DNA from 2 places in the Romboutsia sp. LXY-2 genome. Region 2 is predicted to be linked to the other one. Evidence: a T-box and tRNA genes for the amino acid it is inferred to sense, from the RefSeq annotation. Region 2 holds a T-box; the other holds one or more tRNA genes.

Region 1 (7,162 bases), on a different contig from region 2:
CAATGAAAGTTGTAATAACTGCTACTGGTTGTGCTTTAGTAAGTATAGCTGCTGGATTTATAGGACATGCAATATTCAAAAACTACAAAATAACTACTGCTGATATAGTTCGTGGAACTAACTCTAACGATTCTCAAGCTGCTTAATAAATAGTTAAATAGCTAATATCATTATTGATATTAGCTATTTTTTTATGTTTATCTATTAATCTTTCTTTTTCATATCCTGGATCGACTATATAACATTTATTATTGAATTCAATAAAGTAATATTCTATTCATAAATATTCATCCCAAATAATAATTAATAGCTTCTTTATATCCAACTAAATCCATTCGAGTTGATACTGCATGAAGCCCTATCAGATGTATCGATTCATTAATACTTGTACAGCAATCTTGTAGTATTTTAACATTATATTTTTCTGCTTATTTTGATATTGCAGTGTGTGTTACACATTCTTGTGTCATCATACCACATACTAAAAGTTCTGTTAATACTTTTTCTAAATCAGTTTTATAAAATCCATCTGCATATACTTTAACTACTATCTTACCTTCTGGTGCAGCTTGTAAAATTTATGTATGTATTTCTGCTCCAACTGTTCCTTCATTGAAAAATGACGCTAATCCTAAACTAGGATCTGCTATATGTCGAATGTGTACTATTGGTATATTATTCTCTTTTGCTTTTTTATTGCATTTAAAATATTTTGTAAATCTATTACTAAAAGTACTTTGCACATTTTTATATCTCCTTTTATGTTATAAATAACTTTATTATTTGATAAAGATCAGGTAAATATGTTTAATTTACTTTGTTATTTATCATAATTAAATTATAATATTTTTATATTATTTTTCAATTTTGTGACGAAAAAGTTATTGTTATAAAACTTTCATTATGAAAAACTTATAAAGAATTTGAATTTGAAGATTGATGAAATAGATTTAAATATACTTAAAGAATTAAAAGACGATTCTAAATTAACCTCCAGATACCTTGGATAAAAATTACATATGACTGGCCAGGCTGTAGGTGCTAGAGTTAATAAACTTATTAATGAAAGCGCTATAGAAAAATTCACTATTGATGTAAATAATTATAAATTAGGGATAAATAATAATACTTCATTTATAAAACTTATATGAACAGTTATGACCATATTAATATTAAGTCAATTATAAATAAGTATAGTGAAATTACTGAAGCTTTTAGTGTAAGTGCTGACTATTGTTACTTATTAAAAGTTGAAACTTTAGATAATATTTTATTTAATTCTATTTTAAATGAAATAAGCACATTTGCTAATTATCAAGTTTCTATGTCTATTGATAAAATAAAGTAAATCATTGATTTTTATATCTTTGAATTATATACATATGATAGTGGTCTAATATTCAATTTATTATACTTACTTTGAAATAGAATTATGTCGATTTTTTTCCTAGTATGGAAATTTTATTATATTTTAAACATTTTATTGTATTTTTCATATAATATGATATAAATATTATCCATATTTATAATCTATTATATGAGGTGATATAATGAAAACTGATGACTCATCTTATTGTTATCATAGTAAACATCATAATTGCACATACTGTGATTGTTTATACACAAATTATTTATCTAAGTTCTATAAGCTATTTTATACATTTTTGTCCAAAAGTCCATCAGAAATAAAAGAGGTTCTTCTTCCATTTATTAATAAAAAAATACAAATAATAATACCTGCGTCTCCTCCTGCTGCAAAACCACCTAATATAACAGGTACCCTAATATATATTGATGATACAATCATTAAACTTAAACTTAATATGGAAAGTAAAGAATCTACCAAAATAGGTATTTATTTATTAGATTCTATCTTAGGCTTTATACCTTTAAATGACAAGGATAATGGTGGATGTGAAAAAGAAACCAACCCTTTAACTACGGTTATCTCTCAGTATCTAGGAAAACGAATCCAATTATCTCTTATTAATGGTTCTACCGCAAAAGGAGTTGTGTTAGATATAACTAATGACTTTGTCAACATTCAATTAGATCAAACTGAACCAACAACAACTCCTCTTGTAGCAACCTATACTTTATCACAAGTATCTAGTGTTGTTGATTTAAGCCCTTCTATAAAATCCCACAGTAGTAAAGGGCAAGGCCATGGTAAAAATGGTCAAGGTAGTAGCGGTAAACATAGTAGTGAGGTTTCTAAAGGAAGTATAACTGTTCAAGTATCTGTTATTTGGGAAGATAATAACGAACATCCAAATGATATAGATGTAAACTTTATACGAGATGGAATTATAACAACAATTCATACTATTAATGGAGTTGCTACTTTTTCCTGTGAACCTAGCGGTAATTTAGTTATTCAATGCCAAGATATTCCTGGATTTATTACTCCATATAAGGAAATCAAATTACCAGGTAATGTTAGTTTTATTATCGAAACACTTATTTATGCCTCTGCTTCCATATCAGTTACCGGCATAACACTTTATCCATCTGATTTAGGACTAATAGTTAGTGATTCTTATAAATTAAAAGCACAAGTTCTTCCACTTAATGCTAATAACCAAGATGTACTTTGGGAATCTTTAAATGTAAATATCGCATCCGTTGATTCTACTGGAATTGTTACTGCTCATGAACAAGGGGATACTACAATAAATGCCTCTAGTGCAGAATCACCATATCTTGCTCAAACAAATGTATCAGTACTAACAATAACTAATATTGTTCCTATCCCAAGCATAGAAGCTATTCTTGGTGAAGTTATATTACTTCCAACTACAGCAAATGTAGTTAGAAGTGATTCTTATATAGTACCTATGCCTGTTACTTGGAAACTTAATGACTCTTATGTTGAAACTACATTTAAGGTACCATCTGACGCTACTGGTAATTTCACTTTAACCGGAGTAGTTGATAAAACAAATCTTCTTGCAACTTTAACTATATTAGTTGATACTTCTCAAACAGCTATACCTGTAACTGGATTAACCTTAAATATACTTTCTGATTCTATCTATGCAGGTGATAGTATAAAACTTATACCTACTATTGAACCAGATAATGCCACTATTAAGGACGTAGTATTCTCATCTAGTGATACATCTGTGGCTACAGTTTCTTCTAGCGGTACAATAACTGGTATATCTCCAGATTTTGCTACTATAGAAGTTACTACCGTAGATGGAAACTTTAAAGCTTATTGCATAATTTCAGTATCATCAGTTCCAGAAATAGACTTAATCTATTCGGTAGAAAATGTATATAGTTCTTATGAAGATGTTGTAATTAATGTTGAGAACTTAGTGGCTGACCGTATATTTTCACCGACTAAATACTATATAAAGATTGAGAAAACAGGTTCTAATCCATTAGTTGGTACAGGTTCGGTAATACTCCAACCAGATGCGACTACTTTTATGCCATATTTTTTTACAACATTCACAGCAACACCTAACTATAATAACCAGTACTTCTTCTATATGAGTACTGACCCTAGTTTTCCAAAGTCAGATGAACAAACTCTTTCTACTAACTTTAAAATAGGTTCTGCTGTACCTACATTTAATCCTAATGATATTCATGTTGATTTAACTATAATTGGTGGAGATTTAGACAATAATCCTTCTGACATTACTTTTATATTAGCTAGAGAAATTGATTTACCTATAAATGAAATCACGTGGAAGAATTATATTTTAGATTTAACTGCCGAAGATATACAATTTACAGATGAAGTTAAATTGAAGGGAAAATGCAATTCTGAAGGCGTTGTAATATGGGAAAAACCTAAGGAAACATTAAAACTTGGTGGATATATATTATTAGAGGTTACACCTGATGGGTATATTGATAACCTTAACTTAATTAATCCTGATGGTGATGGTGGACTTTTAAAAGAAGTTCAACTTACTCGTGATAACATTATTGTTAGACATGTTGTTAATACTCCTCTTTAGTAAATATAACTATATAAAATAACTTATCGTTAATTACTTTCTTTACAATTATAACAATTATTTGTTTATATGTTCGTTAATTTATAACAAAAAAGATATTAGCTAAATGGCTAATATCTTTTCGTGTATTTCAATGGTGCGGATGAAGGGAGTCGAACCCCCACGCCATAGGCGCCAGATCCTAAGTCTGGTGCGTCTGCCAATTCCGCCACATCCGCCAATATTTATTACAAGTTAATAGTAGCACATATACATATCAACCGCAACAAAATTTATAATAATTCATTATGATAATATTTATATTATCATAATGAATTATATGTTTTATAGTATTGTAACCGTAATCTTTAAAAATCTAATTTAATGTTTAATTTTAAATAAACTACCTAACGATTTTCCTAGTTAATGTACCTATACCAAGCCCCATCATTACTATTCCAATAATTACTTCTATATTAGTTAAGAAATAGCTAACCTTAGTTGGCTCACAATTTATACATCCTAGTCCACCAAATGTACCTACACTTAAATTTATAGTTTCATTAATATCATTAAAAAACTGTGCTAAAGAAAGTGTTCCTATTGTATTAACAGTATATCTAACTTCTTCTCCATCAATGGCTACGCCTGTAAACAAATATAAGATAGCAAATATAAATATTATTACTATTCCTGAATAAAGGGCGTATTCTGGTCTTTCTCCAAAACCGCAAGTAAACCAGTATATATATGCTCTAATTCTAGGGAATAAAGATATACATTTGCTTTGTATTCCTTTCGCTAAGTAATAGAATTCTCCAAAGTTATTATTTAAATTATTTTCTTTAAATTTATTTGCTAAAGTCTCATATGTCATATAAATTCCTTCATACTCAGATTTGTCCTTTACCCTAGGTTCAATTTTATCAAAGAAACTTTTTTCATCTAACTTTGTTCTATATTTGTCATCAAAAGTTAAATCAACTATATATGAAGCTACTATCTTCCCACCTGTGAAATCACAATCTTCAAAAGTAATCTTATTTAATTCACAGTTGCTTAATATTAAGCTAATCATAGATGTTTGCTCAAAAGAGGTATTTATTATTTTACTTTTTTCTATTATTGCAAAGGAAATATCACAGTTTAAAAACTTTGCATAAATATTACAATTATTGAAACTAGTGGACAAGTTGTCTTTTCTATTTAGTGATGGAAGCTTATCACTATCTTTCTTAACCATAAAACAGTTTTCAAATATTACCCCACCACCACAAAATTCACAGTTATCAAAAACACATGCAACAAATCTACAGTCTATGAATTTTACATTATTAAATTTGCAGTCAATAAATTTTGTACAAACGATATCTTCTTTACAAATAATATGAAAATCTTCTTCTCCTAAAACTCCTTTTTTTCCAAAACTATCTCCTTCATAGCTTTTAAAACTGTATCTTTCACTAGGTGTATATCCACTTAGGGAATCTTTATGTTTCAATATATTATTATATAAGTTTTCATTGTTATGTTTTCTTTTATCCAACTGATTATTAACTTTAGCTCTTTCCTCTTTAAAATTTATATAAGCCATAGTTTACTCCTTCTTACTGTTTTCATAAATATATGTTTATTATGTTGTTTTTGAGTACTAATTATACTTTCGCTAATTCATAAGCTATGAAAATTATATTTTATTTATATAAAAAATTCGCTTTATATGAGCGACTTCGTCCGTTGCTCAAAATCTTTTTTAAGTTCAAAGCCAGTTTTTGATATTACTTATGTTCAGAAATTATCCACATTTTTCGAAGTATTATAATATACTTAAGCATAAAAAATGCCTTAGTAATTTACTAAGACATTTTTATATCATCTTATTTAATTATATATATACTATTCAGCTAACTCTAAGTCAGCTTCTTCTATTCTCTTACCAAGTATTTGAACTCCTACAAATACTGCAAGTAAGGCTAATGGTAATACTAAATATATAGGTAACCCAAGTCCAGCTGGTATATATCCAAATAAAATTGTAATCGCACCTACAAATAAAGCATATGGCATTTGAGTCTTAACATGTTCAATATGATTACATCCTGCACCCATTGAAGATAATATTGTTGTATCTGATATTGGAGAACAGTGATCACCAAATATGGCACCTGTTAATACTGCACTTGTACTAACTATTATGAATGACATTTCTGGGTTTATAGAATGTGCAAGTGGTACTGCTAATGGCATTAATATACCCATTGTTCCATAAGCTGTTCCTGTTGAGAAAGATATTATAGAACCTAATACAAATATTAAACTTGGTAGTAAGAATGCTGGGAATGATCCTGATAATAATTTTATTAAGTATTTTGCTGTACCTAATTCCTTTATTACAGAGCTTAACGACCAAGCAAGTAATAATATAACCCCTGTTATTACTAATGTCTTCATACCATCAACCCAAACATCTATTGCCTCGGATATTGTGAATATTTTTTGTCCTACAGCCATGATTATTGCAACCACACTTGCAAGTAAAGCTGATTGGAATAATGCTACAGATGCATCAGATGCACTAAATGCTTCTTTTATAGCTTCAAAAGAAAATGGCGAATTTGTAAATATTGATATTAAAGTGGCATCATCTCCACCCATGATACTTGAGTATCCACTATAGTAAAATGCAACAAGAGCCGCAGCAATTAATGTTCCTATAGGTATTATTGCATTCCATATACTTAATTTTACGCCCTCTTTTGGTTCTAAATCAGATTCTACAGACTTTTCATCTTTAGTTGATGATACTTCACTTCCAGTATTTCCTCTTTGTCTTGCTCTTATTTCAGCCTTTCTCATCGGTCCAAAATCTTTCATAAGTAAAGCAGATATTACTATAAAAGCAAGTATTAATATATTATAAAATCTATATGGTATAGTATTTAAAAATACACCAAATGCATTTGTTTCTAATCCTATACCTTGAAAAGCTTCACCTATTAATCCAACTTCAAGTCCAATCCAAGTAGATATTATTGCTAATCCTGCTATTGGTGCAGCAGTCGCATCTATTATGAATGCTAGTCTTTCTCTTGATATTTTCATCTTATCTGCGACAGGTCTCATCATTGGACCTATTATTAATGCATTTGCATAATCATCAAAGAAAACTAAAAGCCCTGCAAACCAAGTAATTAATTGAGTTCCTC
Region 2 (26,351 bases):
AAGACTTAAGTTTAAAAAAGAAGGAGATATGATATACATATCACATCTTGATTTACAAAGACTATTACAAAGAGCTTGTAGAAGAGCTGAAATAAATGTATCACATTCTCAAGGGTTTAATCCTCATCCTAAGATGAGTTATGGGAATGCCTTAGCACTTGGTACAGAAAGTCAAGGAGAGTACGTAGATATAGAAATAGAGGATGATTTTACTGCAGAAGAAATATTAACTAAATTAAATAGTACACTTCCTGTAGGAATTGAGTTTATAAAAGCGCAAGAAATAACGCCTCAAACTCCTTCGTTAGCATCAACTATAGAATATGGTGAATATATATTTAATATAGAGTTAGATAAGCCTTTATCAAAAGAATATGTTAAAGGTAAGTTATTAGATTTTATGAGCCAAGAGGAAATAATAATAACAAAGAAAAATAAAAAAGGTAGAATGGTAGAGTCTGATATTAGACCAATGATAAAGACTTTTGACATATTAAGCTTAGAAGGTAATAACATTACTCTTGAAGCAACGATAGCAACAGGATCTAAAGCTAACTTAAATACGAATATATTTATACCTAAAATATTAGGAATGTTAGAAATAGAAATGGATCCACTAGATGTAGACATATTAAGAAGAGATTTATATGTAGTAGAAGACGGGCAGTTAGTTTCTCCTATGTAGATTATAAAAAAGGTGGGCGCTTAGCCCACCTTTTAAAATGTAATAAAGTATTTGATTAGTGTTATAATAATAGTTATAAATATATAAGCTTAGGAAGTGAAATAATGAAAAAAATAGTAATTGAATCTTTAGTATCATCACAAAAAACTGCAATAATAGAAGATGATAAACTAATGGAATTATTAATAGAGGATAATATCAAAAGTAAGACAGTTTCAAATATATATAGGGGAGTAGTAAAAAAAGTATTACCAGGAATAGATGCATGTTTTATAGATATTGGTTTTGAAAAGCTAGCATACTTACAACTAAAAAATAACAAAGAAATAAAAGCTGGTCAGGATATATTGGTGCAAATCAATAAAGAAGAGATAGGAACAAAAGGTGCAAAACTTAATACAGAAATAAGTTTAGCAGGAAGATATTTAGTTTATATACCTTCTAATGATAGAGTAACTATTTCTAATAAAATTACCAATGAAAAAGAAAGATTTAGACTAAAAAAAATAGCTAATTCTATAAATAAAGATAAATTAGGATTAATTATAAGAACAGAAGCTCAAGGTTGTAGTATAGAAGAACTAGAAGCTGATATAGACGAGTTAAGAGTGAAATATGAAGAGATTTCAAAAGAATATATACTAGGTATAGGACCTAAATTACTTTATCAAGAAATGGATTTTGCAACTAAATATGTAAAAGATAATATTAATGATGAAGTAGAAAAAATAATAACTAATAGTAATGAAAAATATGAAGAGTTAAAAGGAATAATAAAAAATATTAACAAAGAATATATAAGTAAGTTAATATTAGAAGAAAATAAAGATATATTTGACTTACATAGAATATCAAATGAAATAGAAAAAACTTTAAATAAAAAGGTTTGGTTAAAAAGTGGAGGCTATTTAATTATAGAAAGAACAGAAGCCCTTACTGTTATTGATGTTAACACTGGAAAATTTACAGGAAGTATAAAGTTAGATGAGACAGTTTTTAAAACAAACTTAGAGGCAGCTATTGAAATAGCAAGACAACTAAGGCTTAGAGATATAGGTGGAATAATAATAATTGATTTTATAGATATGCATAAAAAGCAATACAAGGATGAAGTGTTAAAGGTACTAGATGAAGAACTTAAAAAAGAAAAAAGAAAAACAGAAGTCTTAGGTATGACAAAACTTGGGTTAGTCGAAGTTGCGAGAAGAAGAGATAAAGATTCAATAGATAAATATTATTTAACACAGTGTAATGATTGTGAAGGTAGTGCTACTACAAAATCGATAAATAGCATTTTAGATGATATTGAGAAAGAAGTAATGAGAATTAAAGAACATACAAATTACAAAAAAATTAATATAGAAATGAATAAAGATGAATATTTAATTATAAATAAAAATTTTATGGATATAATTGATAAAATAAGTAAAAAGTATGATATAATCTTAGTGCTAGAGTCTAGCAATACATTAAGTAACAAAAAATTAAATATTATTTTTAATACTTAGTTGACAAAACGACAAAAAAAGAGTATTATTAATAACTGTAATGCCGCACAGGAAAGGTCATAAACCTCTTAGAAGGTACCTTTTATGGCGAGTTTAAGACCGAGGAGGTGTATTTAATGTACGCTATAGTAAAGACTGGTGGAAAGCAATATAAAGTTTCTGAAGGTGATGTTTTATTCGTTGAAAAGTTAGAAGCTAACGCAGGTGATGTTGTTACTTTAAACGAAGTATTAGCTTGCACTAAAGATGGAGAGTTAGTAGTAGGATCTCCAGTTGTTGAAGGTGCTTCTGTTCAAGCTAAAGTTGTTGAACAAGGTAAAGCTAAGAAAATAATAGTTTTCAAGTATAAGGCTAAGAAAGACTACAGAAGAAAGCAAGGACATCGTCAACCATACACTAAGATAGTTATCGAAAAGATAAACGCTTAATTGTAGGATGATAAAAGTAAAATATTATTATAACGATGACTTTTTGCTTAAAGGATTCTGTTTAAAGGGACATGCTGACTATGCCGAAATCGGATATGATATAGTATGTGCTGCAGCTACTTCTCAAAGTATTGCTGTAATAAACTCTTTAGACAAGTTAGTTAAAGTTGAATTTGAAACAGTAGTTGGACAAGAAGGTCATATAGAATGTGTTGTTAAAGATGCATTTATAAAAGACTCTCAATTACTATTAAATCATTTTCAATTAGCTATTCAAGAAATTAAACGGGAATACCCAAAAAATATAAAAATCTTAAAAAAGTAGGGGGTGACTCCATATGTTAAAAATGAACTTACAGTTACTTGCATCTAAGAAAGGGGTAGGGTCTTCTAAAAACGGTAGAGATTCTATAGCTAAGAGATTAGGTGTTAAGAGATACGACGGACAATTAGTAACTGCTGGAAGTATAATAGTAAGACAAAGAGGTACTAAGATACATCCAGGAACTAACGTAGGTATAGGTGGCGATGACACTTTATTTGCATTAGTTGATGGTACTGTTAAATTCGAAAGAAAAGATAAGAAAAGAAAGAAAGTTAGTGTATACCCAGTTTCAATAGCTGAGTAATATATTAAAAAAGGAGTGTATCTGCACTCCTTTTTCTTGTAAATAGAGATAAAAGTATTTATCTTCGTATTATTGGAGATAATAAATAAAAAAAGTTTTAATCAAGTAGGTGATTAATATGTTTATAGATAAAGCTAGAATATTTGTTAAGGCCGGAAATGGCGGAAATGGTGCGGTAGCTTTTAGAAAAGAAAAATACGTTCCAGCTGGTGGACCAGAAGGCGGAGACGGTGGAAATGGTGCAAGTGTAATATTTGAAGTTGATTTAGGTCTTAGAACTCTTATGGATTTTAAATATCAAAGAAAGTACCATGCCGAGCCTGGTGGAGATGGAACAAAAGGAAGAAGAGCAGGAAAGAATGGAGATGACTTAGTACTTAAGGTACCTCCAGGAACAATAATTAGAGATGAAGAAACTAATTTAATATTAGCGGATTTAAAAGAAGAAGGCGATAGAGCTGTTATTGCAAAAGGTGGTAGAGGTGGTAAAGGTAACCAACACTTTGCTAATGCAGTAAGACAAGCTCCAGCTTTTGCTAAGTCTGGAACAGATGGACAAGAAAGATGGGTAACACTTGAGCTTAAAATGATAGCTGACGTGGGACTTTTAGGTTTCCCTAACGTAGGAAAATCTACTTTCTTATCAGTTGTAACTGCAGCTAAGCCAAAAATAGCTAATTATCACTTTACAACATTAACGCCAAATTTAGGAGTTGTTCAAACTAAGTTTGGAGATAGTTTTGTATTAGCGGATATACCGGGACTTATTGAAGGTGCCGCTGAAGGAGTTGGACTTGGTCATGACTTCTTAAGACACGTTGAAAGAACTAAAGTTTTAATACATATAGTTGATATATCAGGTATAGAAGGTAGAGATGCTTTAGAAGATTTTGACAAAATAAACTCAGAATTAGCAATGTATAACGAAAAATTAGCTTCAAGACCTCAAGTGGTCGTTGCTAATAAAATAGATATATTAGAAGATGAGAGTATATTTGAAGAATTTAAAAACGAGCTAGAAGGCAGAGGATACAAAGTATTCAAAATGTCAGCAGCGACACGTCAAGGAATTGATGACGTTATAGCATATGTTTCTCAGTTATTACAAGAAGCTGAAGAAATTGAGTTAGTTTCTGAAGAAGAAATGTATAGACCAGAATTAGATATAAAAGAAGATGAAGGTTTATCAATAGAAATAGAAGATGGAGTATATGTTGTTACAGGTAAATCACTTAGAAGAATTATGTACTCTGTTAACTTTGATGATATGGAATCTCTACAATACTTCCAAAAAGCTATGGAAAGCCAAGGTGTATTCGATAGACTTAGAGAAATGGGTATAGAAGATGGAGATACAGTTAGAATTTACGAAATAGAATTTGAATTCTACAACTAGGATTTAAGATACGAGGTGACAAAATGTTAAAAGGAAAGCAAAGAGCATACTTAAGATCTTTAGCTAACACTTTAAAACCTACTACTCAAATAGGTAAAGAAGGTGTAACAGAAAGCTTCTTAGATCAATTAGATAATATGTTAAAAACTAGAGAACTAGTTAAGGTTACTATACTTGAAAATGCAGGTCTAGATACTAAAGAAACTGCAAATGCAGTATGTGAAGCTTTAAGAGCGGAATTTGTTCAAGCTATAGGATCTAAGTTTACTGTATATAAAAAGAATAATGAAGAACCAAAGATATTCTTCCCAGGACATGAGCAAGCAAAAGCTAAAGTTAAGCAAGCAAATGTGACTAAAAAAGGAAAACCAACTAAAAAATCTGTAAGATAATATTAGTTAAAATAGGCATCTGTTAATACAGGTGTCTTTTTACGTTAAAAGTAATACCATTAAAATATTTTATTGAGATAAAAGTAATAAAATGTTAAAATGAGAAAAAAATATATTTTCTTATTGTTTTGGGTATATATAGAGATAAAAAGATGACAATAATGATTAGATGTCAATGAACACAGATAAAAATAAATAGATAGACAGATAGTATACGAAAAATAGATACCTAAAAATGTAAAAAATAATTATATTAATATAGATATAAAGTTTAAAAAATGTTAAGATAATAACTATATTACTATATATATTAATGTATATTTATTAAAATGCTTAATTAATATTAAGTGACTTATTTGAGGAGGACAATAATGAGAGTAATAATAATCGGTGGTGTAGCTGCTGGTATGAGTGCTGCAGCAAAATTAAAAAGAATGAAACCAGAATATGAAGTTGTAGTATATGAAAAAACGGATGTAGTATCTTTTGGGGCATGTGGATTACCATACTTTGTTGGAGGATTCTTTGATGATGCAAATAACATGATTGCTAGAAGTCCAGAAAAGTTTAAAGAGTCAGGAATTGACTTGAATATATTCCACGAAGTTACAAATGTGGATTCTAACGCAAAGAAAATAACTGTAAAAAATGTACGAACAGGAGAAACTTTCGAAGATTCTTATGATAAACTAATGATAGCAACAGGAGCGAGTGGTATAATACCTCCTATAAAGAATGTTAAGCTTGAAAACGTATCTACATTAAAAAGCTTAGAAGATGGGATAAAAGTAAAGGAACTATTAAACAAAGAAGAAAATAAAAATGTTGTAATAATAGGTGCTGGATTCATAGGATTAGAAGCTGTAGAAGCTGCTAAAAAATTAGGAAAGAATGCGACTGTAATACAATTAGAAGATAGAATATTACCACAAGTATTTGATAAAGAGATTACTGATGTATTAGAAGAAGAAATAAGAAATCATGATGTAGACTTAAGATTAGAAGAAATAGCTTCTGAATTTGTAGGAGAAACAAAAGTAGAAAAGGTAATAACAAACAAAGGTGAAATAGATGCTGATGTTGTTATAATAGCAACCGGAGTAAGACCAAATACAGCATTCTTAAAAGAAACTGGTATAGAAATGTTACCTAATGGAGCTATAATAGTTGATGAATACGGTAAAACTTCAGTAGAAGATATATATGCAGCAGGTGACTGTGCTACTATCAAAAATATAGTAAGTAATCAAGATGTATATGTACCTTTAGCTACAGGAGCAAACAAGCTAGGTAGAATAGTCGGAGAAAACTTAGCTGGTGAAAATAATGCATTCCAAGGTTCTTTATCATCAAGTTGTATAAAAGTTATGGATATGGAAGCAGCTGCAACTGGAATAACAGAAGCAGGTGCACAAAAATTAGGATTGGATTATAAAGTTAAGTTTATATCTGATTTTAACCAAACTAACTACTATCCAGGCAGAAATAAAATATATGTAAAACTTGTTTATGATGCAAAAACTAAGGTTATCTTAGGTGGGCAAGTTGCAGGATTTAAAGATTCTGTACAGAGAACTAATGTTATAGCGGCGGCTATATTTGGTAAACTAACTACTAGCCAATTAGGAATGCTAGATTTATGTTATGCGCCACCATTTGCTAGAACTTGGGACGTTTTAAACGTTGCAGGTAATGTTTGTAAATAATAAATTATAAAATAATGGAGAAGGGTGATTTTAAATCAAACTTCTCCTTTTTGTTAATAAATTAGAAATTGAATGAAAATAAAATATATTAGTCTTTAAACTGTAGTTTTAACTGAAGCCTGTCATATCCAATTATAGTATTTTCAAATACACTTGTAGCGTTTTCTAAGTATTCATTAGGATTTTCTAGAGAAGGGCTGAAGTGTGTTAATAAAAGTGTATCTACATTACCTAGTCTAGCTAGATTAGCAGCTTCTCTAAATGTCATATGTTTATTTTTAACAGCTTTAGAGATATCCATATCATCGCCATACATAGCTTCACATATAAATACATTACTGCCAGCAATAAATTCTGGGATTGAAAAAACAGGTCTTGTATCAGTAATATAGCTAATTTTAATACCCTTTCTATCATCTCCCAAAACCATATCAGGGAAATACTCTCTTCCTTCAAATACCATGCTATTACCACATTGAAGCTTTTGCCACAGTAACTTAGGAACATTATTTAACATAGCTTTTTCTATATTAAATTTAGGCGTTCTTTTAATATATAAGCTATAACCTAAACACTCTGTGGAGTGATCAAGTTTAGTTGCGTTTATTTCTATATCCTTAAGATGATCATTAACTAAAGAAAAACTTCCTTGAGGATTTTCAATAATATTAATTTTGTAGGGTAAATAATCTATTAATAATCTTATAGCCTTCATAGCATCTTTTATTCCATATGGACCAACAATAGTTAAGTCTTCTGTACGAGAACTATTACCTATTGTAGACAGTAATCCTAGAAGACCAACTATATGATCTCCATGTAAGTGACTAATAAATATTAAGTCTACATTTTTAAAACCGCAGTTTTTCATCCTCATGGAAACTTGAGTCCCTTCTCCGCAATCAAAAAGTATTTTTCTACCTTTATAATTTATGAAAAGTGAAGATAAAAACCTGTTAGGCATGGGCATGTTACCACCACAGCCAAGTAAAATTAAATCTATCATAATTAATCTCCTTTGAAGATAAAAGTAAAATATATGTATAATTATAAGTATAGGATATAGTATGCTATAAAACTATAAAAAAAATTTATTAAATTGTATGTTATTTATATTACTTAAATTTGTAAAATCCATAAATATTATATATAATTAATGTTATAGAGATAACAAAGGAGAAATACATGACTAAATGCAATGATGAAAAAATGCTCAAGCTTATGCTTTGGAAAGATATATTAATAATCCCTATTTATACAGTTCTATTTTATAACTCAAAAGCAATTTTTTTGGCACTAATAGCTATAGATAGATGTATCAATATTTTTCTTTCAATAAAATCCATAAAAATAGAACCTCTTATAGATAAAGCGTTAGAATCTGAAGAGTCAAAAATAATGCAGTTATTAATTTTTGTTGCAATAACAGGAGTAACGCTATACATACTAATATTTATTAAACATAGAAAATTATTTTATATATTGATATTGCTAGAACTAATTGACTATATTATTTCTAAAGTATTATAGTCTATATATTATATAAATTAAATTTTTTATTAAAATAAAAGGGATAAATAAATGTATGATTTGATCATAAATTTATTTATCCCTTCTTAGAATATAATTATTTTACGCTGTCTTGTTTATATAGTTGAATTGCGTTATATATACCTAAAACAAAACTAAGTATTCCTACAATAAGTTTCATTAAAAAATCCTCCTGTTACTAACAGAATCAATTAGTAATATTATAGCATATTGCTTATATATCATACTCACTAGTATTTAGCAGTTTATTTAAAACCCTTTTAATAATATCATAATCAAAGCCTTTGTAGGCAAGATGTTGAGAAATTTTTTGATATATTTTTCTTGAATCTTCATTTTTTACTCTGTCGTATCTTTTTTTAGCTAAATACATTGCATTTTCAAATTCTACATCGCTATCAATTTCATTAACTGCATTATTAATTTCATCTCTGTCAATGCCTTTATTGTAAAGGTTTTGCTTTATTCTATTTTTACCGCATTTATTTAAATTTACATTTGTATTAACTATTTTCTGAGCCAAGAGAGAATCATTAATAAAATTGTATTTTTTTAAAAAATCAATAACCTGTTCTATACACTCTTCTTCGTAATCATCGGATAGTTTTTCTTTTATTTTTTTTTCTGATTGATCAGCCTTAGATAGTATGCTTAAAGCTTTGTTTTTCGCTTTAATAAACATTTCATCGCTAAGTATAGAATGTAAATGTTCTTGGTCGATTACATCGCCTTTTTTTATATTATATGTAAAAACCAATTCTTTAAATATAGCTATAAAAAATTCTCCATCAACATATATATTAACTCTATCGTCATTTTTCTTTTGTGCTTCGATTTTTGTAATTATTGCCATGATAAATCTCCTTTAATGTGAAATTATAATACCATAAATAACATAACTTTATAATTTGAAACTTATTATATAAAAATACTTATATAAAAGTAAAATATATTAAGTGAAAGTATGTTAAAAAATTATTTTTTAAAGTATTTTTTAATATTATAAATATAATTATATACTAAAAAAAGTATTTATTATCTTTAATAAATAAAAAAAAGTGATACAATAGTATTATAATTGCAATAAAGGAGACAAACTATGAGGATTAATGATCTAGTTAATAAATCTCAGTTGGAAAATAGCCTTAAGCTAGATAGATTTACTAAGGATACTAGCAAAATGAAGTTAGGTATAATGGGAGGTACATTTGACCCGATACACTATGCTCATTTAGCTACAGCAGAGTTTATTAGAGATAAATATAAATTAGATAAGATACTTTTTATACCATCGGGGAACCCTCCTCACAAGGTAGAAAACGTTACTGACAAATATGACAGATATAACATGGTTCTACTTGCAACATGTCGTAATGAAGACTTTTTAGTATCAGACGTTGAAATAGAAAGAAATAAAAAAACTTACACAGTAGACACTCTAAAATATTTAAAGAAAACTTATGAAAATGCTCAAATATATTTTATCACTGGTGCAGATGCAATTTGTGACATAGAAAATTGGAAAAATGTAAAAGAGAACTTTAAGCTAGCAACATTTATTGCAGCAACAAGGCCGGGTATTAGTTTACTAAAAGCACAAGAAAAAATTGAAACATTAATAAAAAAGTATGATGCTAATATTATAAGTGTATATGTTCCTTCACTGGATATATCATCAACGTATATTAGAGATCAATTAAAAGAAGGTAAATCAGTAAGATATTTAGTTCCAGAGAACGTGGAAGAATATATGAATAAAAATAAATTATATAAATGTGGAGATGAGTAGATGAATTTAGAAATGATAAATGAAAAATTAAATTTAATGCTACCACAGGTAAGAATGAATCACTCGATAAATGTAGCTAATTGTGCTGTAAAGTTAAGTGAAATTTACAATGTAGATCCAGGGAAGGCTTACTTAGCTGGATTAATTCATGACTGTGCAAAATACCTAGATAAAAAAACAAGATGTGATTATGTTGAAAAATATGAAATATATTTAGATGAATTAGAAGAAGGGAGTTCTGCATTATCTCATAGTGTAATAGGGTCATATATTGCTAAGTATGAGTTTGATGTGGATGATGAAGATATAATTAATGCAATAAAATATCATACTACAGGTAGAGAAAATATGAGTATGCTAGAAAAAATAATATATATTGCGGATTTAATAGAAGAAGGTAGAAAATTTCCAATAGTAGGTAGACTAAGAGAGCTTACTTTTGGAAAAGATTTAGATAGAGCGTTGTTGGTTTCATTTGACAATACTATAAAATTTGTAATAGACAATAATCAACTGATACATCCAAGAACTGTCAGTGCTAGAAACTACATAATAAGTGATATTTTAAAGAAAGAAAATAAATAATAAAAATACATTAGTGTATAAAGTAGTATTTATGGTATAATTATTAAATGTGCTTAAAATTAGGAAAGGTAGGAAATAATATGACAGTAGAACAAATAACAAAAGTTATATATGATGCAATAGATGATAAATTAGGGCAAGATATAGCTATAATAAATATAGGTAAAGTTTCAAGTTTATGTGATTATTTTGTAATAGCTACAGCTTCTTCTCAAAGACAAGTAAAAGCTATAGCTGATAATGTAGAAGATGAATTAACTAAGCTTGGATTAGAGCCAAGAGGAAAAGAAGGATACGATTCTCAAGTTTGGGTACTTCTTGATTATGGTGATGTTATAGTTCACGTATTCAACGAAGAAAATAGAGGATTCTATAACTTAGAAAAATTATGGAAAGATGCTCCTTACGTAGATATTGACACTTTAGCATAATAATGATAATATAATTTATTATAAATTAAAAAAATTCAAATATTTATAAATAGACTAGAGTAGTAAAAGATTATATTTTTTCAGAGAGTTAGTGGATGGTGTGAACTAATAAAAAATAACTTTGAACTTGCTAGATGAAATCTATTTAGCCGTAGTTGGCATAAAAACTATCTAAGAGAGTCTTTTTTAAGGCTAATTAGGGTGGTACCGCGAATATAATCCTCGTCCCTAAACGTAAGTTTAGTGATTGAGGATTTTTTTATTACAATAATAAAATCATAAACTACTAAAACTATAAAATTATGGATAATATAACGAATATAGTTTAGGAAGTAAAATAATAGGAGGATAAAAGATGAGCGTTTATAAGCCAAATGAAATTGAGCAAAAATGGCAAAAAACTTGGGAAGAAAATGGACAATACAAAACAGATACTAATGATACTAGTAAACCTAAATACTATGCATTAGAAATGTTCCCTTATCCATCAGGAAACCTACATATGGGTCATGTTAGAAACTATTCTATAGGAGATGTTGTTGCTAGATTTAAAAAGATGCAAGGGTACAATGTACTTCATCCAATGGGATGGGATTCATTTGGACTTCCTGCAGAAAATGCAGCTATAAAACATGGTGTGCATCCAGATAAGTGGACTATGGAAAATATAGCGGATATGAGGGAGCAATTAAAGACTTTAGGTCTTAGCTTTGACTGGGATAGAGAAATAGCTACATCTACACCAGAATATTACAAGTTTACTCAACAAATATTCTTAAAGATGTTAGAACATGGACTTGCTTATAAGAAAAAATCTTTCGTAAACTGGTGTCCATCTTGTGAAACAGTTCTTGCTAATGAGCAAGTTGTACAAGGTGCATGTGAAAGATGTGATTCAGTGGTAGTAAAGAAAGACTTAGAACAATGGTACTTCAAAACTACTCACTTTGCTGAAGAATTATTACAAGATATAGATACTTTAGATGGTTGGCCAGATAAAGTTAAAACAATGCAAAAGAACTGGATAGGAAAAAGTACTGGAGCAGAAATAACTTTCGATATAGATGGAAGTGACAAGTCTATAACAGTATTTACAACTAGACCAGATACTACATATGGAGTATCTTACATGGTACTTGCACCAGAACATGAACTAGTTAAGGAATTAGTTGCTGGAACAGACTATGAAGAAGCTGTAGATGCATTTGTTAAAAAGATGCATACTATGACTGAAATAGAAAGAACTTCAAGCGACGTTGAAAAAGAAGGAATGTTCATAGGTAAATATGTTATAAACCCATTAAACGGAAAGAAAGTTCAATTATGGATAGCAAATTATGTTCTTGCTGACTATGGTACAGGTGCAGTTATGGCAGTTCCAGCACATGATGAAAGAGACTCTGAATTTGCAGCTAAATATAACTTAGAAGTAGTTGAAGTAATAAATGAAGATAACATAATGGTAAACTCAGCGGAATTTGATGGAATGGATGCATCTAAAGCTTTCGATGCAATAATAGAAAAAATAGAAGCAATGGGAAGAGGAAAGAAAACAGTTAACTATAGATTAAGAGACTGGTTACTTTCAAGACAAAGATACTGGGGATGTCCAATACCTGTATTATATTGTGAAGACTGTGGTATTGTTCCTGAAAAGAATGAAAACTTACCAGTATTATTACCAACAGATGTAGAGTTTACAGGTAAAGGTGAATCACCACTTACAACATCAAAAACATTTATGAATGCTACTTGTCCATGTTGTGGAAAGCCTGCTAGAAGAGAAGCAGACACAATGGATACTTTCGTAGATTCTTCTTGGTATTTCTTAAGATATATAGATCCTAAAAATACTGAAGAACCATTTGGTAAAGATGCAGTTAACAACTGGATGCCAGTTGACCAATATATAGGTGGAGTAGAGCATGCTATCCTACATCTTCTTTATGCTAGATTCTTTGTAAAGGCATTTAATGAAATGGGAATGTTAGATTTCAAGGAGCCTTTCAAGAACTTATTAACTCAAGGTATGGTTCTAAAAGATGGAACTAAGATGAGTAAGTCAAAAGGAAATGTTGTTGCACCGGTAGAAATAATAGAAGAATACGGAGTTGATACAGCTAGATTATTCGTATTATTTGCAGCACCACCAGAAAGAGACTTAGAATGGTCAGATCAAGGTGTTGAAGGATGCTTCAGATTCTTAAACAGAGTATATAGATTAGTAGATGAATTAAAAGATATAGCTAAGTCTGATGCTACTTTAGGTGATTTAACTAAAGAAGATAAAGCTATGAGATACACAATCAATGCTACATTAAAGAAAGTTACTGAAGACTTAAATGAAAAGTTTGGATTCAATACTGCTATATCTGCATTAATGGAATTAATAAACGAAATGTACAAGTACAAAGAGTTAGATAATAGAAATGATGCAGTAATAAAAGAAGGTATAGAAAATATAATAACTATACTTGCTCCATTTGCTCCTCATATAGGTGAAGAATTATGGAAGATGATAGGTAAAGAAGGAAGTATCTTTGATATATCTTGGCCAAAATATGATGAATCAGCTTTAGTTAAAGATGAAATAGAAGTTGTAGTTCAGATAAATGGTAAAGTAAGAGGAAAATTAAGCATAGGTGCTAACATTTCAAGAGAAGAAATGGAAGCAATAGCTATGAATGATGAAAAAATAAAAGCATTAGTTGAAGGAAAGACAATAGTTAAGGTTGTAGCAGTTCCTAAGAAACTAGTTAATATAGTTGTAAAATAATAAAAAAAATTTATTATAAGCCTTTAAAGTATGTACAATATGTACATCTTTGAAGGCTTTTTTACGTATCATGAAATTATGATGGATAGTAACTCAAAAAATAGATTTAAAAAATATCAAATAATAAAATATTATCTAGTAAATTGATTATAGATGGTATATCATATAAGTGACAAAAAAACGTTTTACAAGGGGGATTTTTATGTTAAACATAACACTAAAGGACATTCAAGAAGCAAGGGATACAATTAAAGGTATAGTAAAACAAACTGATATACTAGAAAGTACAAAATTAAGTATTAAAACAGGTGCAAATATATATTATAAATGTGAAAATTTACAAAAAACAGGTTCATTCAAAATAAGGGGAGCTTGTAATAAAATAGCAAATCTCACAGAAGAAGAAAAAACAAATGGTGTAATAGCATCAAGCGCAGGAAATCATGCTCAAGGGGTTGCACTTGGTGCAAAAATGAGTGGAATAAATGCCACGATAGTAATGCCAGCAACTGCACCATTAGCTAAGGTTACAGCGACAAGAAGCTATGGAGCAGAAGTTGTTTTACATGGTGAGGTGTATGATGATGCATATGCTAAAGCTGTTGAAATTCAAGAAAAAAGTAATGCAACTTTTCTACATCCATTTAATGATAAATATGTAATAGCAGGTCAAGGTACAATTGCTCTTGAGGTATTTGAACAATTAGATAATAATGTTGATACAATAATATGTCCAATAGGTGGAGGTGGAATAATAGCAGGAATAGCAGTAGCAGCAAAAGCTATAAATCCTGATGTTAAAATTGTTGGTGTACAAACTTCAAACATTCCATCAATGTATGAATCAAAGAAAAATGGAAAAGTGACTACAGCCTTTAATGCACCGACTATAGCAGATGGTATTGCAGTGAAGACTCCAGGAGATAAGACCTTTGAAATAATAAAAGAGCTAGTTGATGAGATAGTAGTTGTAGAAGAAAGTGAAATAGCTCAAGGGATGTTATTCTTAATGGAAAACCAAAAAGTAGTAGCAGAAGGATCAGGAGCTGTTAGTACAGCAGCGTTACTTAGTGAAAAGTATGTACCTTCAAAAGATGAAAATGTAGTTTGTGTTATATCTGGGGGAAATGTTGATGTAAATACACTGTATAGAGTTATAGGATGTGCACTAGCTAAAGAGGGTAGAAGATATTCATTTAGTACTATAATGGTAGATAAACCAGGTGGATTTTTCGAACTAGCTAAAATAATATGTGAAAACAATGCGAATATTTTAAATGCAAATCAATCTAAGTTATCATCGGGTGGAGAAATAGGAAAACAAATGGCGGAATTTACTTTAGAAACATTTGATCATAATCATATTAAAAAAATAAAAGAAGATATAGAAAAAAGTGGATTTATATTAAATGAATTATAAATTTTTATAATAATAAAAAATTGATAATTGTTAAAAATAAAAATATGTTTATATTTTATAACTTTTAAAATGAAATATGATAAAGTAAAATATTCATTATTTGTAATAAATTTAAGGATAAACTATAAAATTATCTAATTAAATAAAATAAAATGAATAAAATGCTTAAAAACGTTATCAATTATTACACTTTTATATGAATTTCGACAAGTAAAAAAATTACAAAAAAGCGTTTTCATATTGATTTTTATAAAAAAAGCATATAAAATAGCAATTGTTAGAAATAAAAATAAATTCATTTTATAGGAGAGTACTAAAATGGAATATGTGACATTACAAGACATTAGAGAAGCAAGAGAAACGATAAAGGATATTGTAAAGAAAACTGATATATTGGAAAGCGTTAAACTTAGTACGATGACTGGTGCTAATATATATTATAAATGTGAAAATTTACAAAAAACAGGTTCTTTTAAAGTTAGGGGAGCATGCAACAAGATAGCAAATCTTACAGAAGAAGAAAAAGCAAAAGGTGTAATAGCATCAAGTGCAGGAAATCATGCACAAGGTGTTGCACTAGGTGCAAGAATGAGTGGAATAAACGCTACAATAGTTATGCCTTCAACTGCACCACTTGCAAAGGTTACTGCTACTAAAGGATATGGAGCTGAAGTAGTATTAAATGGATTAGTATATGATGATGCATATGCTAAGGCTGTTGAAATACAAAAAGAAACAGGGGCTACATTCTTACATCCATTTAATGACAAACATGTTATAGCTGGACAAGGAACTATCGCATTAGAAATATTTGAACAATTAGATAGTAAAGTTGATACAATAATATGTCCAATAGGCGGAGGAGGAATAATAGCTGGGATTGCTGTTGCAGCAAAAGCTTTAAATCCTAACGTTAAAATAGTAGGAGTTCAAACTGCTAATATACCTTCAATGAAGGCATCTATGGAAGCAGGACAAGTAACTACTGCATTTAAAGATACAACTATAGCAGACGGTATAGCTGTTAAAACACCAGGAGACAAGACATTTGAAATAATAAAAGAATTAGTTGATGAAGTAGTAGTAGTAGAGGAAGCTGAAATAGCTCAAGGAATACTATATTTAATGGAAAATCAAAAAGTAGTAGCAGAAGGATCTGGAGCAGTTAGTACAGCAGCTCTTTTAAGTAAGAAATATGTACCATCAAAAGACGAAAATGTAGTTTGTGTAATATCTGGAGGAAATGTAGATGTTAACACATTATACAGAGTAATAGGAACTGCCTTAGCTAAAGAAGGAAGAAGATATTCATTCAATACAGTTATACAAGATAAACCAGGCGGACTTGCAGAATTAACTAGAATAATAAGTTCAAATGATGGAAATATACTAAGTGCTAACATATCAAGACTTTCTACTGGTGGTGCATTAGGTACTCAAAGTGCGGAGTTAGTATTAGAAACATTTAACCATGAGCATATAGAAAAAATCAAAAATGCTGTAACTGAACACGGATTTAAAATTATAGAAATGTAATAATAAAAAATTATGCAGGTAAAAAAATTGTCAAAAACTAATTCTTTTACCTGCAAAAAAATTATATACAATAAAAAGACACTAATATATAATTATAATTGAATATTTATAACTCAAGGAGGAATTACAAATGAAAAACCAAATAATACATACAGAAAATGCTCCTAAAGCAATAGGACCATACTCTCAAGCTGTTAAAGCTGGAAACATGATATTCGTATCAGGACAAGTTCCATTCGTACCAGAAACTATGGAAATAGTTGAAGGAGATGTTAAAGCTCAAACAGCTCAATCTTTAAAAAATGTTGAAGCTATATTAAAAGAAGCTGGAGCAGATTTCTCTCATGTAGTTAAGTCTACAGTATTCATAAAAGATATGAACGAATTTGCAGCTATAAATGAAGTATATGCTGAATTCTTCGGTGAAAACAAGCCAGCTAGAGCTTGTGTTGAAGTAGCAAGATTACCTAAGGATGTTAAGGTAGAAATAGAAGTAATAGCTGTAATATAATTAAAGAGATGGCTAGTTGAAAGACTAGCCATTTTAAATTCACAAATTTGCGCGAAAAATGTCGAATTTTAAGAAAATTGTAATATTTTTAAAATGAAATAATTAGAAATAATAAAATTAGAAAAAGTAGTTTTCAAAAGTGAAAATTTTTTATATAATAATGAATATATATGTCGAAGAAATGCGCATATATGTTTGACAAAGATAAATACTATTTATATAAATATAAAATTAATTTTTAAACATACTATAAGTATTAGGTAAGCGTTTGACAATTTAGATGCTTTTTAAATTAATTTTTAAATAGTTGACATTAAATAAAATTTTAAAAACAAATTTAAGAGACATTTCAAGGAAAGAGGTAACATAATGGCTAAAGATTATAGTGTATTTGATATCGTAGGTCCTAACATGATAGGACCATCTAGTTCTCATACGGCAGGAGCTGCTAGACTAGGAAAGATTGCATCTAAGATTGCAGGTAAACCTGTAAAGGAAGTAAAATTCTTACTACATGGATCATTTGCAGAAACTTATAAAGGTCATGGTACCGATAAAGCATTAGTTGGTGGTATATTAGGATTCCAACCAGATGATGCAAGAATAAAGAATTCATTTGAATTAGCAGCTGAGCAAGGTGTTAAATTCGAATTCATAAAAAGTGATTTAGGAGATAATGTACATCCTAATACAGTTAAGATGTTAATGACATTAGAAGATGGTTCTGAATCAAATGTAATGGGTGCTTCTATAGGTGGAGGTAACATAAAACTTACAGAGATGGATGGATTAGCTTTAGACTTTAACGGGTCAAGAGCTGCTGTAGTATTAGAAATAAAAGATATACCGGGTGCAGTATCTTTCGTAACAGGATTACTTGCTCATAACAATAAGAACATAGCAACAATGTCAACAAATAAACCAGCTAAATCAGAATATACATTTGTTACTATAGAAACGGATGATCAATTAGAAGCAGATGTTATAGATCAACTAAAGAAATTTGAAGTTGTGGCTAAGGTTGTAGTACTAGATAAATTCTAATTAGTAAGGAGACAGGAAAAATGAAATATAACTTCACAAGCGGAGCAGAATTATTAGAAAAATGTAACGAATTTAACATGTCTATGAGTGAGATATGTATAGCTAGAGAAGCAGAACTTTTAGGTGTAACTAAAGAAGAAGTAAGAGAAAAAATGGCAGTAAGTTTAGAAATAATGAAAGCAGCTACTGAAAAAGCTGTTGAAGAAGATATAAAATCTATGGGTGGACTTATAGGTGGAGAAGCTAAGAAATTAACTAAATACAGAGGACTTGGAAGAAGTGTATGTGGAGAGTTAATGAATAAAGCTATGGTTGCTGCAATGGGAACAATGGAAGTTAACGCTTCTATGGGTCTTATAGTTGCTGCTCCAACAGCAGGTTCTTGTGGTATATTACCAGGAGCTGTTGTAACAATAGGAAAAGAATATGGATTCAGTGATGATGAAATGATAGATGCTTTATTTGCTGCATCTGCTATAGGTGTAATAATAACTAGAAATGCTACTGTTTCAGGAGCTGAAGGTGGATGTCAAGCTGAGACTGGTGCAGCTGCTGCAATGGCTTCTGCTGGTGTTGTAGAAATGATGGGTGGATCTGTAGAGCAAGCTGTACATGCTGCATCACATTGTTTACAAAACGTTATGGGACTTGTATGTGACCCAATAGCAGGTCTTGTTGAGGCACCTTGTCAAGGTAGAAATGCTATAGGTGTTGCAAATGCTTTAATATCAGCTGAATTATGCTTAGCTGGAATATTAAACATAATACCATTTGATGAAACAGTTGAAGCTATGTACAAAGTAGGAAAGACATTACCAATGGAGTTAAGAGAAACTGCATTAGGTGGAGTTGCTGCTACTTGTACTGGATGTTCTTTAACAACTAAAATATTCGGATAATAAAAAAGAGGTATACTGTGAAAACAGTAAACCTCTTTTTTTAATAATTTATTCCTGCTGGTTTTACATTTCCTTTATCATGAGAGCTACAAGGAGTAACTCCATAAACCATATCACATTGTGGACACTTGTCTACATGAGTATTCATAGTAAAAGTATTTTCGCAATTAGAACATTTTAATTCTAATGGAGTTCTTAGAGGAAAAGTGTCTTTTCCTTTACTTCTAACTAAATCAACAACACTTTTACCATTATTTTTATCTGTATTAGCACATCCGCAACTCATAATTCTACCTCCAAGGTCATATTAAATAAATATAAAATATCTTATTGAATTATAACTGTTTGAGCAGAAAAAGTCTGTAACCTTTGATACAAAAATGTAAAAATGCATAATAAATACATGTAACACGAGAAACTAAATTCAAATGAATTACTTGAATAAAAAAATAAGGAAAAGCAGATTAAATTGCTTTTCCTCTTTTTTATTTATTTTCTTTTCTTTTTATTATAATTTATATTATATATATTTTTTCTATTTTTTCTATTTTTTCTTCTGATATTTTTTCGAATTATTAGTATTACAACTATTATTGTAAGTATGATTATAACAATTACAGCTAGCTTAAGTATGTTTAAAAAAGCTTTATTCTCTGTTATAAATGAAAAAATACTATTTACATTGTCGGTTGCAATTAAATCAATATTAGATTCAAGGGTATTATCTTTATAAATTTCCAAAGTACCAACTTTATCACCTTTTTTTATTGGTAAGTTGATATTATCCAGCTTAACATTAGTTTTATAATCATCTACTTTACTTTTTTTTGAAAGTACAACTTTATAGCTATGTGCAGGTTCGTAAACTAATTTGCCTTGTTTGCTAAATTTAACGTCAATACTATCAGTAAAGTCTGATTTGTTAACTATAGTAGCTGACTTAAAATTATCTAACCCATAATCTATTAGAGTTCTAGAATCAAGATAAACATCATTTCCCACTGTTTTAAATACTGCAGATATTACTCTCATATTATCTTTTACTGCACTAGATAGAAGGCATCTTCCAGCATCATCAGTGAAGCCAGTTTTAATACCATCCACAATGTCATATTTAATTGGGATTTCTTGGCCTTTATAATTTATCTTCTCAGATGAATTAAAAAATTTGTTACTATTAAGAAATGATCTTTCATACTCATAAAATTCATTAGGCTTATATTTAACGTATTTCAAATTAACCATTTCTCTAAAAATGTTATTGTTCATGGCTTCTCTAGCCATAAGTGCCATATCATAAGCTGTTGTATAATGATTTTCATCAGGTAATCCATGTGGATTATTAAAGTGAGTGTTTTTTGCTCCTATTGATTTTGCTTCGTTATTCATTAGCTCTACAAATTTTTCTATTGAGCCACTTACATAATTAGCTAGAACATAGGCAACATCGTTTGATGAATGGACTAATAAACTTTCTAACAATTCTTTAACCGTAAAAGACTCACCATTTCTAAGATACATACTAGTACCTTCTATAGGTGGCAGATTTTCAATTTTAATAACGTCATTTAAATCAGAAACATATTTAAGTACTACATATGCAGTCCAAGCTTTAGTAGTAGAAGCTGGATATAGCTTTTCAGAACCATTTTTATCATACAAGACTGTACCAGTTTCGTAGTCCATTAAAACAGCATATTGTGCTGTTAAAGTGGGCTCTGTTTCGTTAGCATAAGATATATTTACTGAGTTAAAAAATGTTGTAAAGGTCAAAAGAAATGCCACTATAAGTGATAGAATTCTTTTCATCTGTTAACCTCCAAATTTTTAAACTTATATTTTAGTATAACATATTTTAGGCAATAATCAAAAGAAAGGAGTGATTAAACTGTGAAAAAAATAGTGATTTTCTCGATATTACTTATAGTATCAGTTAGTTTGGTACTATTTAAGGAAAATGTTAACATAAATGATGATGTTTATGTAGTAAGTAATAGTGAAAGTAAAGATAAAGAAAGTATATTAGTAAAAGAAGATAGTAAAACTAAAGAGATTAATAACAAAACTGAAGAAATTAATATTAAAGATGAAAATGTAAATAAAAAAGAAATAACTGTTTATATAAGTGGAGAAGTAGTTAATCCAGGGATAGTTAGTATTAAAAATGATAAGCGCCTTTATGATGCAGTACAAGAACTAGGTGGTGTTACAGAAAATGCTGACTTAAATAGAATAAATCTAGCTATTAAACTAAATGATGAACAACATTATATTATACCTAAAATAGGAGAAAATACTGGAATAGAGAAGGAAGCTAAGTATTTAGATGAAGACAAAAATGATGAAAATAAAAAAATAAATATTAATATGGCGGATATACAAGAGTTAGATAATCTACCAGGCGTTGGAGAAGCCACTGCTAATAAAATAGTAAAATACAGAGAAGAAAAAAGCGGGTTTAATTCTATTGAAGAAATTAAAAATGTAAATGGAATTGGTGATAAAAAATATGAGGACATTAAGGATTTAATTTGTGTAGAATAGGTTCAAAAACCAACAATATCTATTAATAAACTACATAAAATATGTTATTATTAGTATGTATGAGTTATGGGAAGGAGAGCATTATGAAAGTTTTAGAGAGATTAACAGAAATGACAACATCAGGTGGTTGAGCAGCAAAAATAGGTCCAGAGGTTCTGGCATCAGTTTTATCTCAATTACCCAAAAATGAGAACACAGAAAATTTAATAGTGGGATTAGACACAGCAGATGATGCTGCAGTATATAAATTAAATGATGAAATGGCATTAATACAAACTTTAGACTTCTTTACACCAATGGTAGATGATCCATATGTTTTTGGTCAAATAGCAGCATCAAATTCATTATCAGATGTTTATGCTATGGGAGGGAAACCTACAGTGGCTATGAATATAGTTTGTTTCCCGTCGTGTCATGATATGGATGTGCTTGCAGAAATTCTTAAAGGTGGATTTGAAAAGGTTAAGGAAAGCGGTGCTCTTTTAGTTGGAGGTCACACTGTAGACGATAAAGAGCCTAAATATGGGCTTTCAGTTTCAGGGTTAGTCCACCCTGATAAAGTTTTATCAAATGCAACTGCTAAACCAGGTGACAAATTAGTCCTTACTAAACCTATAGGAGTTGGTATTTTAAATACTGCTATGAAAGAGAATATGGTAGATAAGGAAATTGGAGATAGAGTTATAGAAGTAATGATACATCTAAACAAATATGCAGCTATGAGCTTTGAAAATTTTGAAGTTAACTCTGTAACTGATATAACAGGATTCGGATTATTAGGTCATGTTTTAGAAATGGCAAAAGCTTCAGAGGTTAGCATAGAAATAGATTCTAAAGAAGTACCTATATTAGATGGAGCATTAGAAATGGCAAATATGGGGATTATACCAGCGGGAATGTATAGAAATAAACAATATATTTCTAAAGATGTAGAATTAATAGGTATTGATGTTGCAATGGAAGATATATTATATGATCCGCAAACATCAGGAGGTTTACTAATATCTGTAAAATCTGAGTTAGCAGAAGCACTTGTTGAAGATATGAAAAAAAATGGTTCTATAGAAGCTAAGATAATAGGAGAAGTTAGATCTAAGGGAGATAAATACATTAAAGTAGTATAACAAAATAAAAGAGGGATGAGTGATTGTTTTGAATAAAAGAGAATTATTTGCAATGTTACCGTCAGTTGATGAGGTACTAGGGGACCATAAAATAGTAGAAATAATAGATGAGTACCCAAGAAGTTTAGTGTTAGAGTCTATAAGACAAGCGATAGATTATAAAAGAAAATCAATTGTAAATCTAAAAGATAGTGAAATAGAAAATTTTAAAGTTACTAATGAAGAGATAATACAAAACTCTGTTAATAATGTAAGAATGAATTACTCATTATCTTTAAAGAAGGTAATAAATGCAACAGGAACTGTGATTCACACAAATCTTGGTAGATCTCTGCTTAGCGAAAGTATTAAGGATGAGGTTTGGGATGCGGCATCTAGATATTCAAATTTAGAATACAACCTAGATGAAGGTGAAAGAGGATCAAGATATTCTCACCTAACAAAAACAATAAAAAGATTAACTGGAGCAGAGGATGTGCTAGTAGTTAATAACAATGCTGCAGCTGTTCTTTTAGTTTTAAGTACTATGGCGAAAGATGGTGAAGCAATAGTTTCTCGTGGTGAGTTAGTTGAAGTTGGAGGTTCTTTTAGAATTCCAAGCATAATGGCTCTTAGTGGTGCTAATTTAGTGGAAATAGGAGCAACAAATAAAACACACTTAAAAGATTATGAAGAAGCAATAAGTGAAGAAACGAAGGTTATAATGAAAGTTCATACTAGCAACTACAGAATATTAGGATTTACTGATAGTGTTTCAATAGAGGAACTTTCTAAATTAGGAAAGAAAAATAATATTCCTGTAATTGAAGACTTAGGTAGTGGTGTATTCATAGATGTTTCTAAATACGGTCTAACATATGAGCCAACAGTATTAGATTCAATAAAACAAGGTGCTGATATAGTTACCTTTAGTGGTGATAAGATGCTTGGAGGCCCACAGGCAGGAATTATAGTTGGTAAAAAAGAATACATAGAAAAAATGAAGAAAAATCAGTTAACTAGAGCATTAAGAGTTGATAAGCTTACTATATGTGCTCTTGAAGCCACTTTAAGAATGTATTTAGATGAAGAAAAAGCAATAAAGAATATACCTACTCTTAAAATGCTAACTTATAAATTAGAAGAGTTAGAAGCTAAGGGTGAAGAGTTATTCAATAAAATAAACTCATTAAACCTTGATGCTATCATAAATCTTGAAGATGGATTTTCTCAAGTTGGAGGAGGTTCAATGCCTCTAGAAACAATTAAATCAAAGGTAATAAGTATTACACCGAATAACATGAATGTATCAACTCTAGAAAAGCGACTAAGGTTAAGTGATGCACATATTATCGCAAGGGTATATGATAATAAATATGTATTAGACGTAAGAACGATTTTTGAAGAGGAATTTGATGTTATAGTTGATCAACTGAAAAATGCGTTTAAATAATATATAGATATAAAAAGAGTAAAGAAGCTTAATAGGGGGCTAAAAATGAAAAATGTAGTAATAGGAACAGCGGGTCATATAGACCATGGTAAAACAACGCTAATAAAAGCTCTGACGGGTAGAGATACGGATACTTTAGATGAAGAAAAGAAGAGAGGTATTTCTATAAACTTAGGTTTTACATACTTTGATTTACCGAGCAATAAAAGAGCTGGTATAGTAGACGTACCAGGTCATGAAAAATTTATAAAGAACATGTTAGCAGGTGCATCTGGATTAGATATGGTTCTTTTAGTTGTAGCTGCTGATGAAGGTGTTATGCCACAAACTGTAGAGCATTTGGATATACTTACATTCTTAAATATTAAAAATGGAGTGATTGTACTTACTAAATCTGATACAGTAGATGATGACTTTAGAGAGTTAGTAAAAGATGATATTTTAGAAAAAGTAAAAGGCACATTCTTAGAAAATGCTAAAATAATCGAAGTAGATTCTATATCTAAAAGAGGCATAAAAGAACTAGTTGAGACTATAGATTTAATGAGTAATGAAATAGAAGATAAAAATGAAACATCTCCAGCTAGATTAAATATAGATAGAGTATTTTCTGTTAAAGGATTTGGAACAGTAATAACAGGAACTTTACTTGAAGGAAAAATAAATGTAGATGATGATTTACAAATTTATCCACAAGGAATAAAAACTAAAATAAGAAGCATACAAGTACATGGTAAAAGTGTTGAAACTGCTTATGCTGGACAAAGAACAGCAATAAACATATCAAATGTAAAAGTAGAAGAAATAAATAGAGGAGATGTATTGGCATCACTTAATTCTCTAGAAGAATCTATGATGCTTGATGTGAAAATTACTTTAGTTAAGCATGGTGGAAAAACACTAAAACACTGGGATAGATTAAGATTATATCATGGTACTAGAGAAATATTATGTAGAGCAGTTCCTTTAGATAAAGAAATAATTGAAAATGGAGAAACTGGATTTGTTCAATTAAGATTAGAAGAAAGTATTGTATCTAAAAAAGGTGATAATTTTGTTATTAGATGTTATTCCCCAATGGAGACTATTGGTGGAGGGGTAATAATAGATACAGCACCAAAAAAACACAAGAAGTTTGATACTAGTGTCATTGAAGCTCTAAAGGTTAAAGAAAAAGGTGAGCTAAAAGATATAATAGAGGAATATTTAAAGGTCAATAAGTCAAATTATCCTACTATAAAGGATATAATGAGTTATAGTGGTGATAATGAAGAAAATATCAAGAAAGCTATAGAAATTCTTTTACAAGAAAATAAAGTAATAAACATAAATAATATGTACATGCATATTACTAAGTATAGTAAGTTAAAGGAAGACACTATAAAACTTTTAGAAGAATATCATAAGAAATATAGATTAAGAAAAGGTATTTTAAAAGAAGAGGTAAGATCTAAGGTAGAAAGTAAATTTAAAACAAGAGAAATGGATATTTTACTTGATATTTTTGTATCAGAAGGGATAATAAAAGTTTTTGATAATATAGTATGTTTAAAGGATTTTGAAGTTATTTTGAATGATAAGCAAAAAGATATAAAAAATAAAATCCAAAAAAGACTTAAATCAGTTGGATTATCTGAAATACTGACTATAGAAGAAATTTGCGAAAATAATCAATACTATAAAGAAGTGTTTGAAGCTATGATTGGTGAAGATATAGAAAAATTAGATGATACTTATGTTATGGATAAAGAGCTATATATAAGTACCAAGAATAAACTAGTAGAATATCTTAATGATAATAAAGAAATAACTTTAGGTGAATATAGAGACTTGGTAAATTCTAGTAGAAAGAATTGTATGATAATACTAGAAAATTTTGACAGAAACAAAGTAACAAAGAGAATAGAAAATAAGAGAGTATTGTTCTAATTAGATATTAAAGTTAGGCATAGGGTATTGGAATTT

The links. The T-box of region 2 lies ahead of leuS (leucine--tRNA ligase). A T-box ahead of a tRNA ligase gene usually reads a tRNA of that ligase, here a tRNA-Leu.
Region 1: it encodes a tRNA-Leu, which carries the amino acid that the T-box ahead of leuS (leucine--tRNA ligase) is inferred to sense. The anticodon was not compared.

Annotation. Positions count from the first base shown of each region.
Region 1 is NZ_JBKFGI010000001.1:273-7,434, forward strand. It holds partial or broken gene ACI48P_RS00005 (PTS sugar transporter subunit IIC) at 1-146, shown strand, start outside; gene ACI48P_RS00010 (isochorismatase family protein) at 429-578, opposite strand; gene ACI48P_RS00015 (hypothetical protein) at 579-743, opposite strand; gene ACI48P_RS00020 (Lrp/AsnC ligand binding domain-containing protein) at 1,148-1,348, shown strand; gene ACI48P_RS00025 (Ig-like domain-containing protein) at 1,551-3,977, shown strand; tRNA gene ACI48P_RS00030 (tRNA-Leu) at 4,112-4,195, opposite strand; gene ACI48P_RS00035 (pentapeptide repeat-containing protein) at 4,360-5,550, opposite strand; gene ACI48P_RS00040 (Na+/H+ antiporter NhaC family protein) at 5,853-7,162, opposite strand, start outside.
Region 2 is NZ_JBKFGI010000006.1:431,438-457,788, reverse strand. It holds gene ACI48P_RS13365 (TIGR03936 family radical SAM-associated protein) at 1-685, shown strand, start outside; gene ACI48P_RS13360 (Rne/Rng family ribonuclease) at 790-2,193, shown strand; gene rplU (50S ribosomal protein L21) at 2,310-2,621, shown strand; gene ACI48P_RS13350 (ribosomal-processing cysteine protease Prp) at 2,629-2,946, shown strand; gene rpmA (50S ribosomal protein L27) at 2,960-3,250, shown strand; gene obgE (GTPase ObgE) at 3,369-4,646, shown strand; gene ACI48P_RS13335 (YhbY family RNA-binding protein) at 4,670-5,038, shown strand; gene ACI48P_RS13330 (CoA-disulfide reductase) at 5,410-6,744, shown strand; gene ACI48P_RS13325 (ribonuclease Z) at 6,833-7,750, opposite strand; gene ACI48P_RS13320 (hypothetical protein) at 7,930-8,274, shown strand; gene recX (recombination regulator RecX) at 8,510-9,148, opposite strand; gene nadD (nicotinate-nucleotide adenylyltransferase) at 9,395-10,084, shown strand; gene yqeK (bis(5'-nucleosyl)-tetraphosphatase (symmetrical) YqeK) at 10,085-10,669, shown strand; gene rsfS (ribosome silencing factor) at 10,750-11,100, shown strand; T-box leader at 11,146-11,333, shown strand; gene leuS (leucine--tRNA ligase) at 11,456-13,876, shown strand; gene ilvA (threonine ammonia-lyase) at 14,079-15,296, shown strand; gene ilvA (threonine ammonia-lyase) at 15,615-16,832, shown strand; gene ACI48P_RS13280 (RidA family protein) at 16,963-17,343, shown strand; gene sdaAB (L-serine ammonia-lyase, iron-sulfur-dependent subunit beta) at 17,713-18,387, shown strand; gene sdaAA (L-serine ammonia-lyase, iron-sulfur-dependent, subunit alpha) at 18,408-19,286, shown strand; gene ACI48P_RS13265 (hypothetical protein) at 19,327-19,572, opposite strand; gene ACI48P_RS13260 (D-alanyl-D-alanine carboxypeptidase family protein) at 19,776-21,095, opposite strand; gene ACI48P_RS13255 (helix-hairpin-helix domain-containing protein) at 21,177-21,830, shown strand; gene selD (selenide, water dikinase SelD) at 21,914-22,954, shown strand; gene selA (L-seryl-tRNA(Sec) selenium transferase) at 23,007-24,386, shown strand; gene selB (selenocysteine-specific translation elongation factor) at 24,432-26,315, shown strand.